Regions from separate parts of the Serratia sp. C2(1) genome, predicted to be linked through region 2. Evidence: predicted binding sites of a transcription regulator. Region 2 holds the regulator's gene; the other holds the start of a gene.
What was found. Region 2 encodes ArgR, which controls arginine synthesis, uptake and breakdown. Its sites were predicted from a motif close to ANTGAATAAAAATACANT; they were not measured.
Positions count from the first base shown of each region.

Region 1 (7,787 bases), on a different contig from region 2:
TGGGTATAACGCGCCTGCACGACCGGCGTATAGTAGCCGGTGAACTGCACGTTACCGTAGTTGTCCACGCCTTCCATTTGATAGGCGCTGAGACCGTATTGGTTCAGTTGACGGGTATCGGCACCCGCGGCCATCCAGCTTTGCACTGCCTGAAAGGTGGTGTTATTGCGATTAAACAGTGAAGGAGAAGCGTATTGAATCTCCATCAGCTGATTCGAGTAATCCTTGGCGTTCACCGGTACGCCTTTGGCATTGGGTTGATTCACCAACTCCAGCGACTGCTCCAGACGGCCATCTTTATACTGCTGTCCCCGGTCGGTCGGCTTTGACGAACAGCCAGCCAATACCGCTACCATCAACCCGCCCAGCAGGTATTTGCCCCAACGTCCTTTCATCGCGCACACTCTCAAACAGATATGATCTACCGGCGAACGATAACAAACACCCATAGATAAGGGAATCGCCGCAAATAAAAAAACCCGCACGGCTGATAATGATGAAAAAGAACGCAAATTGCGGACTAATTCAGCATAAAGATGGCTTTAACTCAATTAATTGCAAAAAGGGTTGCAACAAAATGCACGGAGAGTATAGTGCGCTTCCATCGGACGCGGGGTGGAGCAGCCTGGTAGCTCGTCGGGCTCATAACCCGAAGGTCGTCGGTTCAAATCCGGCCTCCGCAACCAACCGATACTGCATCAGCAGTATCACGTAAAGGTTGGGATTCGATGAAAAAAGTATTATACGGACGCGGGGTGGAGCAGCCTGGTAGCTCGTCGGGCTCATAACCCGAAGGTCGTCGGTTCAAATCCGGCCCCCGCAACCAACCGATACTGTACCAGCGGTATCACATGAATGTTGGGTTTCGATAATACAAGCATTAAGACGGACGCGGGGTGGAGCAGCCTGGTAGCTCGTCGGGCTCATAACCCGAAGGTCGTCGGTTCAAATCCGGCCTCCGCAACCAATCTTGATGACTACAAATAAGCACCTTAACGGGTGTTTTTTTGTATCTGAAATCTGCCAAAACCCGGCCGGGTGCCCGCCCAGCCGTCTCTGCGTAAACCTTATCCGCGTGCCGCCGCGCCGCCGTTGGCGAAATACGCCTTGATACCCGCCAGAATGGATTCCGCCACCTGCTGCTGGAAATGGCTGGTACGCAGCTTGCGCTCTTCTTCTATATTGCTGATAAACGCCGTCTCAACCAGGATCGAAGGAATGTCCGGCGCCTTTAACACTGCAAAACCGGCCTGATCGACACGATTCTTGTGCAAACGGTTAATTTTGCCCATCCGGTTCAGCACTTCCTTGCCGAATTTCAGGCTATCGTTAATGGTTGCGGTCTGTATCAGATCAAACATGGTGTGATCCAGATAGCGATCGCCACTTTTGCTTACGCCGCCGATTTGGTCCGATTCGTTCTGAGTTTGCGCCAGGAATTTCGCCGCCGAACTGGTGGCGCCCTTGGTCGACAGCGCAAAGACCGAAGATCCGCGTGCGGCCTGGCTGGTAAAGGCATCGGCATGGATAGAAACGAACAGATCGGCACGCTGCTTGCGCGCCTTCGCCACCCTCACCTTCAGCGGAATGAACACATCTTCATTGCGCGTCATAAACACTTTCATGTTCGGTTCGCGCTTGATTAACGCGCTCAGTTTGCGGGCAATCTGTAATACGATGTCCTTCTCGCGCGTTTTGAATTTGCCAATCGCCCCCGGATCCTCGCCGCCATGGCCGGGATCCAGCATGATGACAATAGGCCGATCGCGCCCCGCCTTGCCGGCCTGCGGCGCCTCCGCCGGCAAAGTGCGCTCGAGATCGCCCTTGTTGTAATCTTCCAGTAATGCCAAGAGCGGATCATAGTCTTCGCCGGTGCCGCCCTTGCTGGGATACAGATCCATCACCAGACGGTTGCGATATTCCGGTACCGGCGCCAGAGTAAACATATGGGGACTGACGCTCTGCTTAAGTTCCAGCACCAGCCGAACGGTGTTTTGATCAAACTGACCGACTCGCGCCTGTTTCAAATAGGGATCGTCAGCGCGAACCTGGCCGACAATGCCCTTCAATACGCTATTGAGATGGACCCCTTCGATATCCACCACCACGCGATCGGGATTGGTCAGCGCAAACTGTTTGTATTTCAGTTCGGTGTTTGATTCGAGCGTCACGCGGGTATAAGTAGAAGAAGGCCAAACGCGCACGGCAATCACATGCGATGATGCGGCGAAGCCTACGCGACTCACACTCAGCAACCAACTGGCGGCAACCCCCTGCAATATACGACGGCGGCCCAGATTGTGATTTGAGTTTGGCATGCGACTCCGGCAGTGATAACAGGTTAAAACAGATGAAAAAACGCCGATAAAACGGGAATGGCAAAAACTTTAACGAATCCTCCTGGCGCTGTCATCAGAAAATCTTTCCAAGGTTTTTCAATTTATTAACCGATTCCCCCCTTCCGCAAATAAATACAGACAATTTCCCGCTTGCCATCGGGGCAATAAAAGAATAAAAATACAAAAATATCGTATAAATATGCAAAAGAGGTTTTGCCGTGAAGGAACGTAGTACCGAGCTTGTTCAAGGATTCCGTCACTCAGTTCCCTATATCAACGCCCACCGCGGCAAGACGTTTGTCGTCATGCTTGGGGGAGAGGCCATAGAGCATGAGAATTTCTCCAACATCGTCAACGATATCGGGCTGCTGCATAGCCTGGGGATTCGTTTGGTGGTGGTCTATGGCGCACGGCCGCAGATCGACAGCAATCTGGCGCAGCATAACTACGAACCTATTTATCACAAACATACCCGGGTCACCGACGCCCACACGCTTGAGCTGGTTAAGCAAGCGGCGGGCCTGCTGCAACTGGACATCACCGCACGGCTGTCGATGAGCCTCAACAATACGCCACTACAGGGCGCGCACATCAACGTGGTCAGCGGCAACTTTATCATTGCCCAGCCGTTAGGGATTGATGACGGCGTGGATTACTGCCACAGCGGCCGTATTCGCCGTATAGATGAAGAAGCGATCCACCGTCAACTCGACAGTAATGCCATAGTGCTGATCGGCCCGGTCGCCGTTTCCGTTACCGGCGAAAGCTTTAACCTGACGTCAGAAGAAGTGGCGACCCAATTGGCCATCAAGCTGAAGGCGGAAAAAATGATCGGGTTCTGCTCGTCGCAGGGCGTCACCGATCAGGATGGCAATATCATTTCCGAGCTGTTCCCCAATGACGCGCAGAAACGCATCGAAGAACGCGAAGCCAGCGGCGATTACCATTCAGGCACCGTACGTTTCCTGCGCGGTGCGGTGAAGGCCTGTCGCAGCGGCGTGCGCCGCAGCCACCTGATCAGCTATCAGGAAGACGGCGCACTGGTGCAAGAGTTGTTCTCACGCGACGGTATCGGCACCCAGATCGTCATGGAGAGCGCCGAACAGGTGCGCCGGGCGACCATTAACGATATCGGCGGCATTCTGGAACTGATCCGCCCACTTGAGCAACAGGGTATTCTGGTGCGCCGCTCCCGTGAACAGCTGGAGATGGAGATCGACAAATTCACTATTATTGAGCGCGATAATCTAACCATCGCCTGTGCGGCGCTGTATCCGTTCCTGGAAGAGAAAATCGGCGAGATGGCCTGCGTAGCGGTACATCCGGACTACCGCAGTTCATCACGCGGTGAAATGCTGCTGCAACGGGTGGAAAGCCAGGCGCGCCAGATGGGTTTGCAAAAGCTGTTCGTGCTGACCACACGCAGCATCCACTGGTTCCAGGAGCGCGGTTTCACGCCGGCGGAAGTGGACGTGCTGCCGATGCAAAAACAGGCGCTGTACAACTACCAACGCCGCTCGAAGATTCTGCTGGCGGACTTGTAACCCTCTGCGGGTTCAGCCGATTCCCCTCGTCTTTCAAGCTGCAGCGCTGCTGGCTGCAATTTTAAGGCCCCAGGATAGGCTGTACCCGTTTCGCTTTATGTCGTTATCTGCAAGCGCTCCGCCAACCCGCTGCGGCGTTGGGTTGGCGTACGGATCGCCCGCATCAGCACGGCATCGGTGGCATACAGCGAAAGCTGCCTGCGAGCTCGGGTGATAGCGGTATACACCAATTCGCGGGTCAGTACCGGCAAGAAGTGATTGGGCAACACCAGCACCGTATGATCAAATTCCGACCCCTGAGACTTATGCACCGTCATCGCATAGGCGGTTTCATGCGCCGGTAAACGGCTTGGTTGCACCGACTTGATGCTACCGTCCGGCAACTGGAAGTGCACGCGCAGCTCACCGCTTTCATCGCGCAGGGCGATGCCGATATCGCCGTTAAACAACCCCAGTGCACTGTCGTTGCGGCCAATCATCACCGGGCGACCAGGATACCAACGCCCCAAGGCCCCTGGCGTACGCTGGATCAACCCGGCCCGTTGCAACCCCGCCTCGATACGCTCGTTCAGCCCGGCGATACCGAATGGCCCTTCGCGCAGCGCACAAAGCACCTGGAAACGGCCAAATTCCGCCAATACCTCTCCCGCATCCGCTCTGGCAGCAACCCGTTGCAAATAATCGCCATAGCCTGCTACACAGGCGTTCAACAGTGCCTGATAGTCTTCCGTTTCTGCCAAAGGGTAACCCGCAACGTCACTGAAGCTGCCACTGAGCGCCCAAGCCGCCCCCTTGCCGTCACCGGCATTCACCGCAAAGGCCAATTGACCGATGCCGGAATCGGCATCAAAACGATAGCTTTTGCGCAGCAGGCACAGACTGTCTCGCACCGCAGCCTCCGACTGCGCGCTTTGCCCTTGCACCAGACAGCCGGTCAGACGGGTGAGTTGTTCTGCACGCGCAGCGCTGTATCCCTGCTCGGCAAAACGGCAGATATCCCCCAGCACAGCCCCGGCCTCTACTGACGCCAGTTGATCCCTGTCGCCAAGGAAAATCACCCGCGCCTGCAGGGGCAATGCGGCAATCAGACGTGCCATCATCGGCAGATCGACCATTGAAGCCTCGTCCACCACCAGCACATCCAGATGCAGCGGATTGCCGCGATGATAACGCATGCGCTGGCTATTGGGCTGAGCGCCCAGCAGGCGGTGCAGCGTCGACGCATCTGTAGGGAACAGCGCGCGTTGCTCCGGGGTTAACGCCAACTGCCTGCCGGCGCTGCCTAGCGATTCGGTCAGACGCGCCGCCGCCTTGCCGGTGGGTGCCGCCAGTTGAATGCGCAAACGCCTGCCCTCGGCAAGCTGTACCAGCGCCGCCAGCAATTTGGCGACGGTGGTGGTTTTGCCGGTGCCCGGTCCACCTGAAATCACCGCAATACGCCGTGTCGCGGCCACTGCGGCGGCAATTTTCTGCCAGTCCGGCTCATTCGTCGCCTCGCCGAACAGCCGATCGAGGATGGCGCGCAGTTCAGGTTCATCAACCGCCTGATGGATACTGTCACTGCTGATAAACGCCGCCACCTCGCCTTCGTTCTGCCACATGCGCTGCAGGTACAAACGCTGCTGTTGCAACACCATGGGCATGGCACTGCTGCCGTCACCCACTGCCGTACTGGCCGCCAGACGCTGCTGCCAGCGGGCAATATCCGGTTGCCCGGCCGCCAGCCATACGGCCTGCGCCAGTTCCGGCTGACGCCCCTCAAACAGGTTTTCCGGCAGCAACTGCTCCAGCATCAGGCAAACATGGCCGGCGCCTGCCTCCGCGCTGAGACAAGCTGCGGCCAGCAGAATATCCGGCTCTTTCTCCCCGGCCACTATACGGGCGAACTGCAAGTCCAGCGGACGCAGCACGCCAAGTGCCTGCGCCTGCTCCAGTAGAGCGATCATGGTTCATCCTCCGCCGTAATGGCTTCGCCGCTGAACAGGCGGTCCATACCCTCTACCAACTGCGGATCTGGGCAACAGGCGAAAATACCGTTGCCCGGGTGCTGTGCGTCTACTCCGCGCAGGAACAAGTAAATCACTCCGCCGAAGTCGCGCCGATAGTCATAATCCGGCAACCGATGGCGCAAATAACGATGCAGTGCCAGCGTGTACAGCTGGTACTGCAGGTCATAGCGGTGTTCCGCCATCGCCTGCTCCATCGCCGCCCGGGTATAAGCGCTGCTGTCCTCGCCTAACCAGTTGGATTTGTAATCCAGCAGGTAGTACTTTCCCTGCCAGCAGAACACCAGGTCGATAAACCCCTTCAGCATTCCCTGCACCTGCTGGAAATCCAGCGCCGGACAGCGAGCTGAAAGCGGGTCGTATTTTTTCACCAACTTATCCAACTCACGTGCCTGCAATAGCCTTTCGATAGGTAAATAAAACTGCAGCTCAGCCTGTTTCTGCTGTGGTACCAAGGCTGACAATGTGACGCCGGCATCATTGAGCGGGACATTCAGCAACACCTGCATCCATGCCAGCAGTATCGGTTGCCAGTGATCGGCAAACCCTTGCTGTTGCAACTGTTCAAACAGCCATTGCTCATCAATAGGTTGGGTGAAATCCAGCGTTTCAAACAGGCTGTGCAGGAAGGTTCCCGGGGCCGCGCCGCGTGGGAAGGTATGCGGTGTGAGCGCTGGCTCACTATCCAGCGCCTGTTCGCCTGCAGCGTCGACATCCAGCCGTGGCAGCAGATCCTGCATCAGGCCAGAGCCGTGTTGCTGCAGGCCGGTGTAACTGGTCACCCGCCAGAAATCCTGCACCGGGCGCGTGAAGCTTTTTGCCGCCAGTTCGGTTAACACCGGCGCTTGGGGCAGCCAGGCCTGCTCATCCAGTTGCTCCACCAACGACAGCGCAATGCCCTCTCCAGCCAGCTGCTGCAGACGTTGTTGCAGCCAGGCGGCATCCCCGGCCTGGCCGGCCTGCACCAGGTAACCCAGCGCGCTGCGGTGCAAATCGGTATCACCCTGTTTCTTGCGCGTACCCTGAATCAACGGCGCTATGCCGATGCTGCAGTGGTATACCGAGCGGGTCAAGGCTACATACAGCAGGCGCAAATCCTCCGCCAACCTCTCTTCTTCCGCCCATTCGATACTTTCTTCATTGGCGTTGAGGTCAAGCAGCGCCTGGAAACTCTGCCGATCGTGGTACAGCACCTGCTGCTGCTGGCGGAAATTGCCGACAAACGGCAGCCAGACCAGATCGAACTCCAACCCTTTCGATTTATGGATGGTGATCACCTTCACCAGATGGCGATCGCTTTCCAGTCGCAGTTGCTGGTTGTCGGACTGACGATTTGGCTGGGCAATCTGCTGCGCCAGCCAGCGCACCAGCGCATGTTCGCTGTCGAGCTGCGCAGAGGCCTCTTGCAACAGCTCCCCCAAGTGCATTATGTCGGTCAACCGACGCTCGCCGCCGTGGCTGGCCAGCAGGTTTTCCGCCAGATGGCGCTGATTCATCACCTCACGCAGCATGGGCAACACGCCGCGGCGCAGCCAGAGCGTACGGTATTTATCGAACTCATTCACCAGCGAATCCCAGGCGCGTTCGTTGCGGTTCAAGCCATCCAACGCTTGCGCATCCAACCCCATCAAACCGGTCGCCATGGCGCTGCGCAACGTGCGCTCCTGCTCCGGCGCCAGCACCGCCTGCAACAGCCACAGCAAATCCTTGGCTTCCGGGGTATCAAACACGCTGTCGCGGTTGGACAAATAGACCGAAGGAATGGCCAGGGCGCTGAGCGCATCACGCACCAACGCCGCCTCATTACGACTACGCACCAGCACGGTAATATCGGAGGCCTGCACCGCCCGCCGCTTATCGCCGTCCACCAGCCAGGCATGTTCACTTTGCCCCGCACT
Region 1 is NZ_JAZFBA010000004.1:263,554-271,340, reverse strand. Features, by position in the region: gene mltA (murein transglycosylase A) at 1-395, opposite strand, end outside; tRNA gene V2S86_RS20985 (tRNA-Met) at 610-686, shown strand; tRNA gene V2S86_RS20980 (tRNA-Met) at 750-826, shown strand; tRNA gene V2S86_RS20975 (tRNA-Met) at 891-967, shown strand; gene amiC (N-acetylmuramoyl-L-alanine amidase AmiC) at 1,068-2,318, opposite strand; gene argA (amino-acid N-acetyltransferase) at 2,558-3,883, shown strand; gene recD (exodeoxyribonuclease V subunit alpha) at 3,979-5,829, opposite strand; gene recB (exodeoxyribonuclease V subunit beta) at 5,826-7,787, opposite strand, start outside.
Region 1: the regulator ArgR is predicted to act here: its motif matches at 2,507-2,524, upstream of argA (amino-acid N-acetyltransferase).

Region 2 (7,787 bases):
TACCGCTACCCTGTTGCATGATGACGTGGTGGATGAATCCGACATGCGCCGCGGCAAGGCCACCGCCAATGCCGCGTTCGGCAATGCCGCCAGCGTGCTGGTGGGCGACTTCATTTATACCCGCGCTTTCCAGATGATGACCAGCCTGGAGTCACTGCGCGTGCTGGCGCTGATGTCCGAAGCCGTCAACGTCATTGCCGAAGGTGAAGTGCTGCAGTTAATGAACGTGAACGATCCGGACATCACCGAAGAAAGTTATATGCGGGTGATCTACAGCAAAACCGCGCGTCTTTTTGAAGCGGCAGCGCAATCGTCAGCGATCCTTTCCGAGGCCAGCGAAGCAGAAGAAAAAGCGCTGCAGGATTACGGCCGCTATCTCGGCACCGCATTCCAGTTGATCGACGATCTGCTCGATTACAGCGCCGACGGCAGCACCCTGGGTAAAAATACCGGTGACGACCTGAACGAAGGGAAGCCCACGCTGCCCTTGCTGCACGCCATGCGTAATGGCAACAGCGCGCAAACGGCCATGATCCGCGAAGCCATTGAGCAAGGCAGCGGCCGTCATCTGTTAGAGCCGGTTTTACAAGCCATGCAACAGTGCGGCTCACTTGAATATACCCGCCAACGCGCCGAAGAAGAAGCCGATAAGGCGATTGCCGCACTGCAGGTTCTGCCGGAATCCCCTCATCGCTCCGCGCTGGAAGGATTAGCGCACCTTGCGGTTCAGCGGGATTTTTGAGAAACAAAACCCCTTGGTAGTTTCTACAGACCTGCGACCGCAGGTCTGTTTATTTCCCCGCCGAGATACGCGCCAGCAGGCTGCCTATGCCTTCACGCATCAGGAACGCCAACACTTTCTCACGCTCGGTTTCCGTCAGGTGATAGTAATATTCAATCCACACCGCCAGAGGATCCTTGCGTTCACTGTCATAAATTGCCGGATCTTCTTTTAGTATCAGCAAATTGCGCGTACCTGACGGTAAGCTGTCAATATGATATTCCAGCGCCTTTCCCTGCACGCCTTTACGCCTGCGACTGATCCAGCCATCGCGACGCGCCATCAAATTTATTCCCTGTGGTGAAGCGGGTAATCCTGCAATGCCTGTAAGTTCCTTGGCGGCAAACCACTCTTTTTTCATAGCCATGATCTCTGGGGAAAATGTGCAACGGCGTTTTTTGGAAATTAATGAGATATTTTTATGGAAATTTAGTGGTATCCTAATTTCCGTATAAGCGTTTCATGTTGTTCAAACGATTAATCTTGACCTGTTAGTTATACCACTAACAGAACTTTCGCTAATCAAAAAAGGGAATGCAAACATGAATTCTAGGAACAAGGACTGGCATCCGGCGGATATCATTGCGGCTTTACGTAAGAAAGGAACGACACTGGCAGCAGTATCGCGCAAAGCAGGGCTTAGCTCATCCACACTGGCAAACGCGCTATCTCGGCCCTGGCCAAAAGGGGAATGGCTGATTGCCGAAGCTCTGGATGTCCATCCTGCAGAAATCTGGCCAAGCCGCTATTTCGATCCGCAAACCAACGATCTGCTAAATCGAAAAGCCCGTATCAGGTCGTGATTCGGGCATAAAAAAACCGCCGGTACGATGTCCGGCGGCTTGTGCATATTCATGCGTTCTGGGTTGATCAGTTATTGATAAACTTTTCACCCAGTTCGATATCTTTATGCAGAACATCCAGCATCTCTTCCAACGCTTTCTGCTCGAACGCGCTCAGAGTACCGATGTCTTTACGTTCTTCTACGCCGTTTTTGCCCAGCACCAGCGGTTGTGCGAAGAAGCGGGCATATTTGCCGTCGCCTTCCACATAAGCACATTCCACCACGCCTTTTTCACCTTGCAGTGCACGCACCAGAGACAGGCCGAAACGTGCCGCCGCCTGGCCCATTGACAGAGTTGCGGACCCGCCACCGGCTTTGGCTTCAACCACTTCAGTACCCGCATTTTGGATACGCTTGGTCAGATCCGCCACTTCCTGCTCGGTAAAGCTCACGCCAGGGATCTGCGACAACAGGGGAAGAATGGTCACGCCAGAGTGCCCGCCGATAACCGGCACGTTCAGCTCTTCCGGTTGTTTGCCTTTCAGCTCAGCCACGAAGGTGTTGGAACGGATGATATCCAGCGAGGTCACGCCGAACAGTTTGTTTTTGTCATAAACACCGGCTTTCTTCAGCACTTCTGCGGCGATTGCCACGGTGGTGTTTACCGGGTTGGTGATAATGCCGATGCAGGCTTTCGGGCAGGTTGTTGCCACTTGCTGGATCAGATTACGCACGATACCTGCGTTGACATTGAACAGATCTGAACGATCCATGCCAGGTTTACGCGCAACGCCGGCTGAAATCAGCACTACGTCTGCGCCGTGCAAAGCTGGAGTAGCGTCTTCGCCGCTGAAGCCTTTGATTTTAACTGCGGTAGGGATGTGGCTTAAGTCGACGGCAACGCCTGGGGTAACGGGGGCAATGTCGTAGAGAGAGAGTTCAGAACCTGAAGGAAGCTGGGTTTTGAGTAGAAGGGCGAGGGCCTGGCCGATACCGCCAGCAGCACCGAGAACTGCAACTTTCATCCTATACTCCTTTATTATCTTAAATATATATAGCGCCGTGAATACGTTAGTTACGGACCTTAAATTATTACACCTTTAAAAACAATCTCTTAACAGTCTGTTTGAGAGCTGGCGCAATAAAACTGCCGATGCCACGCTCATTTTAGATTAAATGGCTTACACATTAAGGGCATAGCGCACATTAATCAAAAATAGTGCGAGGTTATTCACAAGCAAGTTAACCGGCGGTTACATTACACCCTTACATAACATCAGAACAACATCATTTTAATAACATTTTCTTTACCGCCGCGGGCCGCTTTTTCGGTCACTGAAAGGGCATATTCATGGGGTACGGATTTTGTTAAAATGCCGCCCTTTCCTCATTGTCCGGGCATTATTGTTTTTTTCGGGCGTCCTTTTATTGCATAAAAATTCATTTATATGCATAATAATCACTTCTATTGTCAACATTCCACGGTGCAAAATGCGTAATCCCGCAAAGCAGGAAGATCTGATCAAAGCGTTTAAAGCGTTATTGAAAGAAGAAAAATTCAGTTCTCAAGGCGAGATCGTTTTGGCGCTGCAAGAAGAAGGCTTCGAAAACATCAACCAATCCAAAGTATCGCGCATGCTGACCAAGTTCGGCGCGGTGCGTACCCGCAATGCCAAAATGGAAATGGTGTATTGCCTTCCGGCCGAACTCGGCGTACCGACCACCACCAGCCCGCTGAAGAATCTGGTGCTGGATGTCGACCATAACGATGCCGTAGTGGTGATTCATACCAGCCCCGGTGCCGCGCAACTGATTGCCCGCCTGCTGGATTCGCTGGGCAAATCCGAGGGCATTCTCGGCACCATCGCCGGTGACGACACCATTTTTATTACCCCGGCCAGCAGCTTTACCGCTCGCCAGTTGTACGAAGCCATCCTGTCGTTATTCGAACAAGAGCTATGATGCACCACGCTAACAAAATGCGGCTGACGGTCGTGTTTTGTTAGCGCTTCTTTAACTCTGCCTTACCTTTTCCTTCACCCTGCCACGTTTAAAACCTGATTTCCGCTTTGCTAAAGCACATTCCAATGACATTTATACATAGCTAGTGATAGCTACTGCATTCTTCCGCACGTTTGGTCAAAAACGCTTACCTGATTGAAATTACATAAATTTAACATCGAAAGATCGTTTTATGAGCGATTTTTATTCCATAAGGTTATTAAAGATAAGAATCATCATAATAAAGTTTCACAAGAAACTGTTAGCGAACTATTAATTTTTAGAGTTACTAGATGTATACTCATTTCCGTGACGTAAATCACAGTTCATTGGAACTGATAAAAGAATACGATAAGGTGAAATCATGAAAATTAAAGCTACAGTTGCAACTCTCAGCCTCCTGTCTGTGCTTTCCTTTGGCGCATTTGCAGCACAATCCGTTGATGCAGATCAAGCAGCCAAACTGCAGTCCGCAGGCACCATTACCGTCAGCGGCGTAGCCGGTGCCCCTTCAGATATCCGTCAGGCGCTGTCTGAAAAAGCCGATGCCCGTGGCGCGACCGCTTACCGTGTGATCGAAGCGCGCAATGAAGGCAACTACCACGCCACGGCTGAAATTTATAAATAAGACCCCGGCATTACCCGGCAACGGGCAATTCCTCTCTGGAAACCAGCATTGCCGATAACAGCTTTCAAGAATAATAAACGCTGTAAAGCCCTTCCTGGCTGTTATCGCTACAGGACACACGATCATGAACATGAAAGCTACCCTCGCGGCAATTAGCCTGATGTCAGCCCTTTCGTTCGGCGCTTCAGCCGCTACGTTGATCACCAATGACCAGGCCGCGGATCTTCAGTCTGTCGGCACCATTACCGCCAGTGGCGTCACAGGTGCACCTTCGGATATTCGTCAGGCGCTGTCCGACAAAGCCGATAAACAAGGCGCTAAAGCGTACCGCGTGATCGAAGCCTACGAAAACGGCAACTGGCACGCGACTGCCGAAATCTACAAATAACAATTCAGAGAACGCGATTGCCGAACTGATTACCCTCGTCACTGCCACTGCCGAGTTCTGTCGTAAACGCGAATTCTCTGAAGATTATCGTCGTCCTATCCGACGAACCCCGTTGCCCTCGCTCGCGAGGGCTTTTTTATGGGCGAAAAAAAGGGCCGCTAGGGCCCTTCATCGAATTGTTATTGTCGATCAGTAGGTTACTTTCGGCTCTGGCTTATTGGCCAATGCCTCCAGCAGCCGATCGTGGATCCCGCCAAATCCGCCGTTACTCATCACCAGGATATGGTCACCCGGCTGAGCGGTTTTCACTATCATATCCACCAAGGTGCCGAGATCGGCGCTCCAGTGGGCCGGCTGCACGCAAGCCTCGGCCACTTCAGCCACCTGCCAGGGAATATGGTGTGGCTGGAACAGGAAGACCTCATCGGCGCGGCCAAGCGATGGTGCCAAATCGTTCTTGCTGATGCCCATTTTCATGGTGTTGGAACGTGGCTCAAGCACTGCCAGAATGCGGGCGGTGCCCCCCACTTTGCCACGCAGCGCGGCCAGCGTCGCCAGGATCGCCGTTGGGTGATGCGCAAAATCGTCGTACACCGTGACGCCGTTGGCTTCGCCGCGCAGTTCCAGGCGGCGGCGGGCATTGATGAAATCGCCCAGCGCGGCGCAGGCGTCTGCAGGCTGCACGCCAACGTGACGCGTTGCGGCAATGGCCATCAGGCCATTATGCATGTTGTGCTCGCCCACCAGCGCCCATTTCACCTCGCCAACCTTGTCGCCGTTGAGGAACACTTCATAGTGGCTGGCGTCCGGGGTCAGCTTGTGCGCCCGCCATGCCCCCTCTTCCCCAACCAGTTCCTGCTCGCTCCAGCACCCCATCGCCATCACCTGTTTCAGGTGGTTGTCGTTGTCAGGCAAAATGATCTTGCCCTTGCCCGGCACCAGGCGCACCAGATGATGGAACTGCTTCTGGATCGCTTTCAGATCGTCGAAGATGTCGGCATGATCAAACTCCAGATTGTTCATGATCAGCGTACGCGGGCTGTAATGAACAAACTTGGAGCGCTTGTCGAAGAATGCGCAGTCGTATTCATCGGCTTCGATCACAAAGAACGGGCTGCCGCCCAAGCGCGCGGAAACGTCGAAGTTCCCCGGCACGCCGCCGATGACAAAGCCGGGCTGATAACCGCAGGCTTCCAGGATCCAGGTTGCCATGCCGGCCGTGGTGGTTTTACCGTGGGTCCCGGCCACCGCCAGCACCCAGCGATCGCGCAGTACATAGTCGTGCAGCCACTGCGGGCCGGAAACGTAAGGGATGCCTTGCTCCAGCACCGCTTCCACGCACGGGTTACCGCGCGTCATGGCGTTGCCGATGATCACCAGATCCGGTGCGGGATCCAACTGAGCCGGATCGTAGCCCTGGATCAGATCGATCCCCTCTTTCTCCAACAGCGTGCTCATCGGCGGATAGACATTAGCGTCAGAGCCGGTCACCTCATGTCCCAACGAACGAGCCAGTACCGCCAGCCCGCCCATAAAGGTGCCACAGATCCCAAGAATGTGAATGCGCATAGTTTTCTCAATTGAGTACGTCGAATGTTGCCTTATTCTACCGCTCAGAATCGTCCAGAAGAAATGGATTTGCCTATGAATAGCGCTCATCTTTGGGCTACACTGCTCGCGAATACGTTGGCGGTTTGTTAACAAACCGCTACCCATCCGTAGATTCAGGGATTGTGTCATGAAAACGTTAGGCGAATTTATCGTCGAGAAACAGCACGACTTCTCTCACGCCACCGGCGAGCTGACAGCGTTACTTTCTGCAATTAAACTGGGCGCCAAAATCATCCACCGCGACATCAATAAAGCGGGTCTGGTTGATATCCTCGGTACCAGCGGCATTTCCAACGTACAGGGTGAAGTCCAGATGAAACTGGACCTGTTCGCCAACGAAAAGCTGAAAGCTGCGTTGAAAGCGCGCGGTGAAGTTGCAGGTATCGCTTCTGAAGAAGAAGATGAAATCGTGATTTTCGATGGCGAGCGGGCTGAAAATGGCAAGTATGTGGTGTTGATGGATCCGTTGGACGGTTCGTCCAACATTGATGTCAACGTCTCGGTCGGTACTATTTTCTCTATCTATCGTCGCATCACCCCGGTCGGCACTCCCGTGACCGAAGAAGATTTCCTGCAGCCGGGCAGCGCTCAGGTTGCAGCCGGCTACGTAGTTTACGGTTCCTCTACCATGCTGGTTTACACCACCGGTTATGGCGTGCATGCCTTTACTTACGATCCGTCTCTGGGCGTGTTCTGCCTCTCCCATGAGAAAGTGCGTTACCCGGCCACCGGCAACATGTATTCCATCAACGAAGGCAACTACATCAAGTTTCCTCGCGGCGTGAAGAAATACATCAAGTATTGCCAGGAGCAGGACGAAGCGACGCAGCGCCCTTACACCTCACGCTACATTGGTTCACTGGTTGCCGACTTCCATCGCAACCTGCTGAAAGGCGGCATCTACATTTACCCAAGCACCGCCAGCCACCCGCAAGGCAAGCTGCGCCTGCTGTACGAATGCAACCCGATGGCGTTTCTGGCGGAACAGGCCGGCGGAAAAGCCAGCGACGGTAAAAACCGTATCCTGGACATTACCCCGGTGAAACTGCACCAGCGTGCGCCGTTCTTCGTCGGTACCAAATCCATGGTTGAAGACGCCGAGCGCTTTATCGCCGAAAACCCGGACGAATAAAGCCTCTCTACAGGAGGCGGCTTGCCGCCTCCTGTCATCCATCATAATTTGAACGCCGCCATGCTCTGCGCCAGCAACTGAGCCTGATCCTCCAGCGAACGCGTCGCCGCCGCAGACTCTTCGACCAACGCAGCATTTTGTTGCGCAACCTGATCCATCTGGGCCACCGCCAGGTTCACCTGCTCGATACCGCTGCTTTGTTCCCGGGTAGCCGCCGAAATTTCCCGCATCAGCGCCGTTACGCGGCCCACTTCACCGGTAATGCCGTTCATGGTTTTCGCCGCAGATTCCGCCATCTGCTCACCTTCCTGCACCCGATTCTGCGACGCTTCGATCAACCCTTTGATCTCTTTCGCCGACTGCGCACTGCGCTGTGCCAGGCTGCGCACCTCACCGGCCACCACGGCGAAACCGCGTCCCTGTTCACCGGCACGGGCCGCTTCGACCGCCGCATTCAACGCC
Region 2 is NZ_JAZFBA010000002.1:86,136-93,922, reverse strand. Features, by position in the region: gene ispB (octaprenyl diphosphate synthase) at 1-742, shown strand, start outside; gene V2S86_RS15975 (DNA-binding protein) at 792-1,142, opposite strand; gene V2S86_RS15970 (helix-turn-helix domain-containing protein) at 1,324-1,584, shown strand; gene mdh (malate dehydrogenase) at 1,652-2,590, opposite strand; gene argR (transcriptional regulator ArgR) at 3,057-3,527, shown strand; gene yhcN (peroxide/acid stress response protein YhcN) at 3,931-4,194, shown strand; gene yhcN (peroxide/acid stress response protein YhcN) at 4,319-4,582, shown strand; gene mpl (UDP-N-acetylmuramate:L-alanyl-gamma-D-glutamyl-meso-diaminopimelate ligase) at 4,772-6,151, opposite strand; gene fbp (class 1 fructose-bisphosphatase) at 6,321-7,325, shown strand; gene V2S86_RS15935 (methyl-accepting chemotaxis protein) at 7,367-7,787, opposite strand, start outside.